Regions from separate parts of the Streptococcus pneumoniae genome, predicted to be linked through region 1. Evidence: predicted binding sites of a transcription regulator. Region 1 holds the regulator's gene; the other holds the start of a gene.

What was found. The regulator NrdR, encoded in region 1, represses ribonucleotide reductase genes. The targets are predictions, from matches to a motif close to ACACNATATATNGTGT.
Region 2: the regulator NrdR is predicted to act here: its motif matches at 2,208-2,223, upstream of nrdD (anaerobic ribonucleoside-triphosphate reductase).

Annotation. Positions count from the first base shown of each region.
Region 1 is NZ_LN831051.1:1,037,990-1,043,921, reverse strand. Features, by position in the region: gene der (ribosome biogenesis GTPase Der) at 1-33, opposite strand, end outside; gene AT689_RS05615 (NADPH-dependent oxidoreductase) at 47-760, opposite strand; gene dnaI (primosomal protein DnaI) at 757-1,653, opposite strand; gene AT689_RS05605 (DnaD domain protein) at 1,654-2,823, opposite strand; gene nrdR (transcriptional regulator NrdR) at 2,824-3,297, opposite strand; gene AT689_RS05595 (GntR family transcriptional regulator) at 3,437-3,802, shown strand; gene AT689_RS05590 (ABC transporter ATP-binding protein) at 3,807-4,502, shown strand; gene AT689_RS05585 (membrane protein) at 4,519-5,286, shown strand; gene AT689_RS05580 (ABC transporter permease) at 5,639-5,932, opposite strand, start outside.
Region 2 is NZ_LN831051.1:275,914-281,845, reverse strand. Features, by position in the region: gene cls (cardiolipin synthase) at 1-367, shown strand, start outside; gene AT689_RS01430 (hypothetical protein) at 625-2,163, shown strand; gene nrdD (anaerobic ribonucleoside-triphosphate reductase) at 2,283-4,490, shown strand; gene AT689_RS01420 (hypothetical protein) at 4,502-4,642, shown strand; gene AT689_RS01415 (GNAT family N-acetyltransferase) at 4,686-5,192, shown strand; gene nrdG (anaerobic ribonucleoside-triphosphate reductase activating protein) at 5,185-5,775, shown strand; gene AT689_RS01405 (uridine kinase family protein) at 5,772-5,932, shown strand, end outside.

The DNA.
Region 1 (5,932 bases):
ACGTCCTACAATGGCAATAGTTGGTAGGGCCATAATTTCTCACTTTCTACAATAATTTCTTCTGTTCAAGATTTTTTCTAGTTGAGCTTGGTTCAGCTTGACCAAACTGTTCTGCTAGGCGCTGACTCCAGCTTGTGGTCGCACGCGCCCCAGCATAGTCAGCCTGAACACGGTCATAAGCTTGGATTGCCTCAGTTGACTGTTCTTGGTATTCTTCCTCAAAGACAACATTCTCTAGTGGCAGTCTCGGTTTCATATCATGATGTTGATTTGGCACACCCAGTGCCATCCCAAAGACAGAATAGGTGTAGTCAGGTAGGTTAAAGAGCTCTGCCACTTCTTCAGACTTGTATCGAACCAAACCGATAATCACACCACCATAGCCCAAGCTTTCAGCTGCCAACAAGGCGTTTTGTCCAGCAAGAGCTGCATCGACCGAACTAATCAAGAGACCTTCCACACCTTGGGGTTGGAAGGTGTCGGTATGAAGTCGGGCTCCCTTTTCTGCTCGGTTCAAATCTCCGACAAAGAGAAGGAAAACAGCAGACTGGCGAATGGCTTCTTGAGGTACCAATTCATACAAGGCATCTTTCTTCTCTTGACTTCGTACCACAATCACAGAGTAGGATTGGAAATTCTTCCAAGATGATGCCATCTGGGCTGCTGTCAAAATCTCATTTAAGTCTACTTGGGGAATTTCTTGCTCTTTAAACCTGCGCACTGAAGTATGAGCCTTCATCAATTTAATGGTTTCTGTCATCGACGGTTTACTCCTTCTAAACGAGTCTCCTCAGCCAAATAACGGATGCGTTCCATGACCCGTCTGGCTTCCCAGGTTTCGTCATTTCCATGTTTCACTTTCGCAAAATGCTTCTCCAAATCTTCAAAGTTGAAGTTGGATGTGAAAAAGGTCGGTAAATTTTCCTGCATCCGATATTGGAGAATGACCTGCAGGATTTCGTCACGCACCCAAACGGTTGATTGCTCGGCGCCAATATCATCTAAAATCAGGACCTCAGACAGCTTAATCTCATCCACCAAGGTCTTAACATTGCCATCACTGATAGCATTTTTGACATCAATGACAAAGCTAGGATAGTGGAGGAGAGTTGATGAAACACCACGTTTTTCTGATAAATCATGAGCTAAGGCCGCCACCATGAAACTTTTACCCACACCAAAGTCTCCATATAAGTAAAGACCTTTTCGAATAGCTGGATATTGCTCCACGAAGGCTAGTAGCTTTTCAAAAACTGGTAAGCGCCCCAAATCATCCAAGTCAACTTGAGCCAAACTAGCTTTCTTGAGACTGGCTGGTAGATTGATTAACTTGAGACGGTTCTTAATAGCCGCTTCTTTTTCAGCCGCGATTAGCTCAGGAGTTTCTTCATATGAAACATCTGCATAGCCATGATTCTTAACCAAAATCGGCTTGTAGCCTTTGGCAATATAATCCGTATCCCCACGGAGAAACTTGTCACGCTCGGTGATGTACTGATTAAACTTGGAGATACTGCGATTTAATTCCTCTGGAGTCAAGGATTCTTGCTGGATAAAAGCCGCAACATCAGGGTCCTTCATGATTTTCTGGACCAAATCTTGATAATAAAAACGGCTGGGTTGACGTTTGAGTACGTCTCCGACACTTTCCATCTAATCTCCTCCTTTTTCTAATCGAGCTAATAGTTCTTGCTTCTTACGTTCTAGTTCCAGACGAGTTTCCTCGCTGGTTTCATTCTTATATTCAGGATTACTCCATTTAGGAACATTGGTTTTTACTGGGGCAGTCTGATTCTGTTTTTGTGTTTTTGCTTTCTGTCCTCGCTCACGGATGCGCAAGACTGCCTTTTCTGCCGAATGAATCTTTTGATAGGCATAGTCATTGGCTACCTTCATGGCATATTTCTCATTGATATTTGCCGAATCGACCTTATTAAAGGTCAATAAAAGAATGATATTGATGACTTCGTCCAGCAAGCCCAAGCCAGCCATCTGTTGCAAGAGTTCTCTTTCTGTTTGGGTAATGGTTCCCTTGCGTGTTTGCTTGATTTCTGCCAAGAACTGCAGGGCAGTTTTACTTTTGGCTTCTTTGATAATGGTTGTTTCCTTAAGACTAAAGTCAGAGGAAACTGGTTTTTGAGCAATTTTTTCACGCATGCGTTTGGTTGAAATAACCTGAGAAACAGCTGTTGACTTGGCCAATTGATAGGTTTCAAACCAAGTCCATTTCTTCTCCTCGGCAATAGCAAAGAGGTTTAAGACATCGGACTGCTCATCCGCAAAACGAAGTCCATCTCGAACCATCAGCTGGCGAAAATGTTCCAAGTCAAAATCATTGGCCACTTTCTTCTTGAGACCAAGGTCTTCTTGACTGCCTAGTTCTGCCAATTCTGGAAAGACTTGATTGAGTGAGACAGGTATTTCTTCACCATCAGCACTTTCAACTTTCAAATCCTCCACAGCTACATCGCCAATCTTTTTCTCTAAGAGTCTGCGATAAACAGGATGCTCCAAGAAGTCTTGACTAGATAGAGGAGCATGGAGGGCTAGCTGATAAACATCCCCCTTTTGATAGAGGGTCAAGAGATTAAAAGCAGATAAGATTTTCAATGATTTTATCAGTCTATCCATCCCAAAGTTAAGATGGTTGAGAATGCTTGAAAAAAGATATTCCTTTCTACCATTATCCCAAAAACTGATTGTATAAAGATAAAGGCTCAGTGCCTCCTGACCGATAATCGGGAGGTAGCACTGTACCAGAGATGAGGTATCTTGCGACACCCGATTATTCTTTAGATAAGAAAAACGGTCAATTGGCTTCATTTATCTTTCCTTTTTCTTTTTAGAGGACTGGGTGATTTGTTGGAGCAAGCTCTCTAACTCACTGACATCCTTAAAACTACGATAGACACTAGCAAAACGTACATAGGTAATCTCGTCCAATTCAGCCAACTCCTCCATGACGAGTGAACCAATGTCCTCACTTTGAATTTCATTTTCATTTCGACCACGGAGTTTCTGTTCGATACGATTGACTACCATGTTGATTTCATCACTTGACACAGGACGTTTCTGGGCTGAGCGGATAATCCCATTAAAGATTTTATCTCTGGAGAATTGTTCCCGTGTGCCATCTTTTTTAACAACCACTAAGGTTCTTTCTTCTACTCGTTCGTAGGTTGTAAAACGGTGTTGGCACTCGTCGCACTCTCGTCTTCTACGAATGGTGTTCCCTTCTTCTGCTTGGCGACTATCGATAACACTTGACTTGGTAGCCCCACATTTTGGACAACGCATCCTTTCCCTCCTTATCGTTTTCTTTTCATTATACCATTTTTTAAGCGATTCCCAAAACAATTCTTCTTTTTGCTTGACAAGTTTTTTGTTTTGTTGTATTATTTAATTAAGACAAAAGGATAAGAGAAAGGAGACTAAGATGTCCTGGACATTTGACAACAAAAAACCCATCTATTTACAGATTATGGAGAAAATCAAGCTTCAGATTGTTTCCCATACACTGGAACCCAATCAACAACTTCCAACCGTGAGGGAGCTAGCTAGCGAGGCTGGTGTCAATCCCAATACCATCCAAAGAGCCTTATCAGACCTTGAACGAGAAGGATTTGTCTACAGCAAGCGAACAACTGGACGATTTGTGACTAAGGATAAGGAGCTAATCGCTCAGTCACGCAAACAATTATCAGAAGAAGAATTGGAACACTTCGTTTCCTCCATGACCCATTTTGGCTATGAAAAAGAAGAACTACCAGGCGTAGTCAGTGATTATATTAAAGGAGTTTAAGCCTATGTCATTACTAGCATTTGAAAATGTATCCAAATCATATGGAGCAACACCAGCCCTTGAAAATGTTTCTCTTGACATTCCAGCTGGAAAAATTGTCGGCCTTCTTGGGCCAAACGGCTCAGGAAAAACAACCCTGATTAAACTAATTAATGGCCTCTTACAACCAGATCAAGGACGTGTCCTCATCAACGACATGGACCCAAGCCCAGCAACCAAGGCCGTTGTAGCTTATTTGCCTGATACGACCTATCTCAATGAGCAAATGAAGGTCAAAGAAGCCCTAACCTACTTCAAGACCTTCTATAAAGATTTCAATCTTGAACGCGCTCATCATCTACTTGCAGACCTGGGCATTGATGAAAATAGTCGTCTCAAGAAACTATCAAAAGGAAACAAAGAAAAGGTTCAACTGATTTTGGTTATGAGCCGTGATGCTCGTCTCTATGTTTTGGATGAACCCATTGGTGGGGTGGATCCAGCAGCCCGTGCTTATATCCTCAATACCATTATCAACAACTACTCACCAACTTCTACCGTTTTGATTTCTACCCACTTGATTTCTGATATCGAGCCAATCTTGGATGAAATTGTCTTCCTAAAAGACGGAAAAGTCGTCCGTCAAGGAAATGTAGATGATATTCGCTACGAGTCAGGTGAATCCATTGACCAACTCTTCCGTCAGGAATTTAAGGCCTAAGCAAAGGAGATTATTTATGTTTTGGAATTTAGTTCACTACGAATTTAAAAATGTTAACAAGTGGTATTTAGCCCTCTACGCAGCCGTGCTAGTCCTTTCTGCCCTCATCGGAATACAGACACAAGGCTTTAAAAATCTACCTTACCAAGAAAGTCAGGCTACTATGCTACTTTTTCTAGCTACAGTCTTTGGTGGCTTGATGCTTACACTTGCGATTTCAACCATTTTCTTGATTATTAAACGCTTCAAAGGTAGTGTCTACGACCGACAAGGCTATCTGACTTTGACCTTGCCAGTTTCTGAACACCATATCATCACAGCCAAACTAATCGGTGCCTTTATCTGGTCATTGATTAGCACCGCTGTATTGGCTCTAAGTGCTGTTATTATTCTGGCTTTAACAGCTCCAGAATGGATTCCTCTTTCTTATGTGATTACATTTGTAGAAACACATCTCCCTCAGATCTTTCTTACAGGTATATCCTTCCTACTAAATACCATTTCAGGAATCCTCTGCATCTACCTGGCTATTTCCATTGGACAGCTTTTCAATGAATACCGTACAGCACTCGCTGTTGCAGCCTACATTGGTATCCAAATCGTCATTGGATTTATTGAACTTTTCTTCAATCTTAGTTCCAATTTCTATGTCAATTCACTGGTAGGACTCAATGACCATTTCTATATGGGAGCAGGTATAGCCATTGTTAAAGAACTCATATTCATAGCTATCTTTTATCTCGGAACCTACTACATCTTGAGAAATAAGGTTAATTTGCTTTAAATAATTTTTACCTAGATATGTAACATACTCATAGAACAAAAGAGACCAGGCAAAAAGTCTTTAAAATTAGAAAACGCATAGTATCAAGTGTTAAAAATCCTTGATATTATGCGTTTTTTGTGAGCTGACTTATTTCCTTTCGCTATATCGCAAAATGAAATAAGAACGGAACGATGGGATTTTGGAATTCAAATCAATTTATAAGAATGTTTTAGAAGTAATATTATCCTATTCCAGATTCAGTTCACTATACAATTGAGTTTTCAAGCAACCTGTTTACATAATGTGTACATAATTAGGTTCGTGATTCCACCCTTTTCACCTTTAAAAACCTCGCTTTCGCAAGGCTCTTCTATTTATAAGATAAGGCACGTTTAAAGGTTTTCCAAATCCCTAAATCATCCGTTTGAAGAACGAGACTAGCATACATGCGTCCGATAAATCCTGTTGCTACCACCGCAAAAATCACTGTAATAGCAAGTGAAATCCATGCTTCCGCTCCCTCCGCATAGCCATTAATCGTTCGAAACGGCATAAAGAAGGTCGAAATAAAGGGAATATAAGAACCAATCTTCAAGAGGAGATTGTCACCAGCTGCACCTAGAGCTGTCACTCCAAAAAAACCACCCATAATCAAAATCATCAA
Region 2 (5,932 bases), 760 kb from region 1:
TCGAATTATCACCCCTTACATACCAGATAAGAAGTTCATTCAGTTAGTCACGAGAGGAGCTTATCCCGACCTTCTTTCTGCTGGTGTTCGGATTTATGAGTATAGTCCAGGTTTTATTCATAGTAAGCAGATGTTGGTAGACGAAGATTTTGCGGTGGTGGGGACAATCAATCTCGACTACCGGAGCTTGGTACACCATTATGAAAATGCAGTCTTACTCTATAAAACTCCTTCTATAAGGGAAATCGCCCGAGATTTTCGAAATATATTTGCAGATTCTCAGGAAGTCTATCCTCATTCTATCAAAACGAGCTGGTATCAAAAGCTTGTAAAAGAAATCGCCCAACTATTCGCCCCTATCTTATAAAAAATCTAGAACTTAGGATACAAACCCGACCTATTTTTCTTGTCTTTTACAAATAGAAAGAAAGAGGAGGGGAATTCATGCTAACTAAGGAAGAAGTGAATGATATGATTGAGTTCAAACAGACACATTTACACCGCTTTCGGGAAATTGAAACCTTTGTGAAACTATGCAAAAAATCACTCAAACAGCCATCGCAAGCTGACAATCCTAGGACTTTTTGATATACTAAGACAGATAAATTGAATAGGAGAAACGATATGAGTGTGTATGGTAGAGTAGAAGAAGTTCATAAGGAGAATCGTGAACCTCTAGAATACCAAATTGAACAAGAATCGCATCATCGTGAATCAAGTCGTCTTCCTTTGGTGAAAATTTTACTATGGAGTACGCTTGTAACGGGGATAACTCTAGGAGTACCGCTATTACTCGACTTAATGAGTGCACAAGAAGTGCAGGATTTTTATGCAGGTTGGGCGCTTCATCAGACAGGGAAGATTTACAGCGACTATTATGGAAGTCAAGGTTTGCTTTATTATTTGCTGACTTACGTGAGTCAGGGCGGATTTTTCTTTGCCATCTTTGAGTGGTTAGCCTTGGTAGCAGGAGGATTTTTCCTTTTTAGATCAGCGGACACCTTGACAGAGCAAGGAGACCAAGCTGGACATCTGGTGACTATTTTTTACATGCTAGTTACAGGTCTTGCTTTTGGTGGAGGCTATGCGACTCTTTTAGCGCTTCCTTTCTTATTCGCAGCCTTTAGTTTAGTTGCGGCTTACCTAAGCAATCCAAGCCATGATAAGGGATTTGTACGGATTGGGCTAGCTTTGGCAGGCGGATTTTTCTTTGCTCCCTTATCATCGCTCCTGTTTATTGCTGTAGTGAGTTTAGGCTTGTTGGTCTTTAACCTTGGGCATAGACGCTTTGCGCATGGGTTTTATCAGTTTCTTGCAGTGGCTTTAGGTTTTTCACTTGTCTTTTATCCAACTGCCTACTATAGTGCTGCAACAGGAAGTTTTGGGGATGCGATTAGTGGTATTCGTTATCCTATTGACAGTATTCGCTTTGATTTTACTTCTAAAATTTTAGAGAATATGTTTTTTTATGGCTTGTTGTCCCTTGGTTTGGGATTTGTGGTTTGTATCTTTTTAGGTCTCTTTCAATCCAAACCCTTTAAACTATACGTCATTTCGGTTCCTGCAAGTCTTGTGGTAATTTTAGGTTTGATTTTACTTTTCTTTTCACAAGAGCCTCTGCACGCTTCTTATTTGATGGTCGTCTTCCCTGTTTTCCTACTTTTATTGGTAACCAATATTAAGAGTCAACAGAGGGGGCGTAGTGCTAGAAGAAGCCGAAGAGAAACGCCAGTTAGCCTATGGAGTCGTTTCTTCAAAGGAAATCTATATCTGCTAGTTTTTGGGTTTGTCTATCTTTTGTCTGTTCCTTTTTTGATGAAGTTTGTCCTTTATCCAGTACCTTATCAAGAACGTAATCGTCTTGCTGATTTGGTAAAAGAGGAGACAAATACGGAAGATGCTATCTATGCATGGGATGATACTGCGACTCTTTATCGTAAGAGTGAGCGCTTGTCGCCATCGGCGATTTTGTCCCCGTTGCACTATACAGCAACTGAGGAAAATCGTAATAAGTTACTTAATGACTTGAAAGAAAAACAACCTAAGGTGATTGTGGTAAATGACAAGGTGGTAGTCTGGTCTGAAGTGGAAACACTCTTAAAAGAAAATTACCAACAAGTAAAGACTGATTACTCAGAGTTTAAAGTCTATAAAATTAAATAACCAAATCAATATCTTGTGTATTTTTAAAAATTTTAGGATTTTTAACACAAGATATTGATTTTTCTTTTTAGAGTGGTATAATACTTTTTAGAAAGAACATTTTAGAAAAGAGCATGCGTATGATTGCACTAGAAGAAAAAATTACAATTTTGCCAACTCTCTTCGTCGAGAAACGAGATGGGAGACGTGTTGTATTTGATGTGGACAAGATTGACAAGGCTCTCCACAAGGCGGCTGACAAGGTTATGGATGTGACACCCCTGGTTGAAAAACGCCTCAATGATCTGACTGAGCGAATTATTACAGAAATTCATAGTCGCTTTCCACAGGGAATTAAGATTTACGAAATTCAAAATATCGTAGAACATGAACTCCTTGAAGCCAAAGAATATGCGCTGGCTGAGGAGTATATTACTTATCGGACACAGAGGGATTTTGAGCGCTCAAAAGCGACGGATATCAACTTTAGTATTCATAAACTTCTCAACAAAGACCAGACAGTTGTCAATGAAAATGCTAATAAAGACAGTGATGTCTTTAACACTCAGCGTGATTTGACAGCAGGGATTGTTGGGAAATCAATCGGACTGCAAATGCTTCCTAAGCACGTAGCCAATGCCCACCAAAAGGGGGATATCCACTATCACGATTTGGACTACAGTCCCTATACCCCTATGACCAACTGCTGTTTGATTGATTTTAAGGGTATGTTGGAAAATGGTTTTAAGATTGGAAATGCAGAGGTAGAGAGTCCCAAGTCTATCCAGACTGCGACAGCACAGATTTCTCAAATCATTGCCAACGTTGCTTCTAGCCAGTACGGTGGCTGTTCAGCTGACCGTATCGATGAAATTTTGGCGCCTTATGCAGAGAAGAATTATCAAAAACATCTCAAAGATGCAGAAGAGTGGGTATTGCCTGAAAAACGGGAAGATTACGCTTGGAAGAAAACGCAAAAGGACATCTACGATGCCATGCAATCTCTTGAGTATGAAATCAATACTCTCTTCACTTCAAATGGACAAACACCTTTTACTTCGTTAGGTTTTGGTCTGGGAACCAGTCGTTTTGAACGAGAAATTCAAAAAGCTATTTTAAACATTCGCATCAAGGGTCTTGGTTCAGAACACCGTACGGCTATCTTTCCTAAACTTATTTTCACTCTGAAAAGAGGCCTTAATTTAGAGGAAGGAACTCCCAACTACGACATCAAGCAGTTGGCTCTTGAGTGTGCAACCAAACGGATGTATCCAGATGTTTTATCTTACGATAAGATTGTTGACTTGACAGGATCCTTCAAGGTGCCTATGGGTTGCCGTTCTTTCCTCCAAGGATGGAAGGGTGAAAATGGTGTAGAAGTCAATTCAGGTCGCATGAATCTGGGTGTTGTGACGGTTAATCTGCCTCGTATTGCTCTTGAGTCTGAAGGTGATATGAATAAGTTCTGGGAAATCTTCAACGAGCGAATGAATATCGCAGAAGATGCTCTTGTTTACCGTGTCGAACGCACTAAAGAGGCGACACCAGCAAATGCTCCTATTCTTTATCAGTACGGTGCTTTTGGCCATCGTCTAGGTAAAGAAGAAAGTGTTGACCAGCTCTTTAAGAATCGTCGTGCTACCGTTTCGCTGGGCTATATCGGCTTGTATGAAGTAGCGACAGTTTTCTTTGGTAACAGCTGGGAAAGTAATCCAGATGCTAAGGAATTCACGCTAGACATCATTCACGATATGAAACGCCGTGTAGAAGAGTGGTCAGACCAATATGGCTACCATTTCTCTATCTACTCAACACCATCCGAAAGTCTGACAGACCGTTTCTGCCGACTAGATATAGACAAGTTTGGCTCTATTCCTGATATCACAGACAAGGAATACTACACCAACTCTTTCCACTACGATGTTCGTAAAAATCCAACACCGTTTGAAAAATTGGACTTTGAGAAAGTCTATCCAGAAGCAGGTGCGTCAGGTGGTTTCATCCATTATTGTGAGTATCCAGTCCTTCAGCAAAATCCAAAGGCCTTGGAAGCTGTCTGGGATTATGCTTATGACCGTGTAGGCTATCTAGGCACCAATACTCCGATTGACCGTTGCTACAAGTGTGACTTTGAAGGGGATTTTGAACCAACTGAGAGAGGGTTTGCTTGTCCAAACTGTGGCAATAGCGACCCTAAAACAGTAGATGTGGTGAAGCGAACTTGTGGCTACCTAGGTAATCCTCAAGCAAGACCGATGGTCAACGGGCGTCACAAGGAAATCGCTGCGCGTGTCAAACATATGAATGGTTCAACGATTAAAATAGCTGGGCATCAAGTAACAAATTAGAAAGAAATGAAATGGGAAAATATCAACTAGACGATAAGGGGCGCGCACAAGTGACCCGTTATCACGAGAAACACTCTAAAGGTGGAGCTGGTAAGAAAGAACGCTTGCTTAGCTTCAGAGAACAATTTTTAAACAAGAACAAGAAAAAATAAAAGTGAGAGCCAGCTCTCGCTTTTCTCATAGTGGGAGGTAAGGATGGAATTACGCAGACCAAGATTAGCGGATAAGAAAGCTGTTTTAGATATGATGACAGAGTTTGAAAAGAGCCAATCAGCCCATGATGGAGGATTTTGGGATGTTGAGGATTTTTCTTACGAGGAGTGGCTAGAAGGTAACCGTAATAAAGAAATGGGAATATGGCTACCTGAAAATCGCGTTCCATCGATACAGTTCGTATTGTTTGGTGAATCAGGTTGTGCTCTAGGATTTTTGAATCTGCGATTGAGACTGAATGAGGGGTTACTGAATTATGCTGGCCACATTGGCTACTCCATCCGTCCATCTGAAAGAGGCAAGGGTTATGCAAAAGAGACTCTCCGTCAGGGCTTGCAAGTTGCTAAGGAAAAGAACATCAAGAAAGCTCTGGTGACCTGTAGCGTGAATAATCCTGCTAGCAGAGCAGTCATTCTAGCAAATGGTGGAATATTTGAGGATGCTCGCAATGGAGTCGAGCGTTATTGGATAGAGGTAGCGAATGAATAATCCAAAACCACAAGAATGGAAAAGCGAGGAACTTAGTCAAGGTCGTATCATTGACTACAAGGCCTTTAACTTTGTTGATGGCGAAGGCGTGCGTAACTCTCTCTATGTAGCAGGCTGTATGTTTCACTGCGAGGGGTGTTATAATGTAGCGACCTGGTCCTTCAATGCAGGCATTCCCTATACAGCTGAGTTGGAAGAACAGATTATGGCAGATCTTGCCCAGCCTTATGTTCAGGGGTTAACCTTACTAGGAGGGGAGCCTTTTCTTAATACTGGGATTCTCTTGCCACTTGTTAAGCGGATTCGGAAGGAATTGCCAGACAAGGACATCTGGTCCTGGACGGGCTACACTTGGGAAGAAATGATGTTGGAAACTCCAGATAAACTGGAACTCTTGTCACTGATTGACATTCTTGTCGATGGAAGATATGATCGAACTAAGAGAAATCTTATGCTCCAGTTTCGAGGTTCGTCTAACCAACGAATTATCGATGTGCAAAAATCGCTCAAAAGTGGGCAAGTAGTGATTTGGGACAAGCTCAATGACGGAAAAGAAAGCTATGAACAGGTGAAGAGAGAATGAAGAAAAAAGACTTAGTAGACCAACTAGTCTCAGAGATCGAGACGGGGAAAGTCAGGACACTGGGAATATACGGTCATGGAGCTTCAGGTAAATCAACCTTTGCACAGGAATTGTACCAAGCTTTAGATTCTACTACAGTAAATTTGCTAGAAACAGA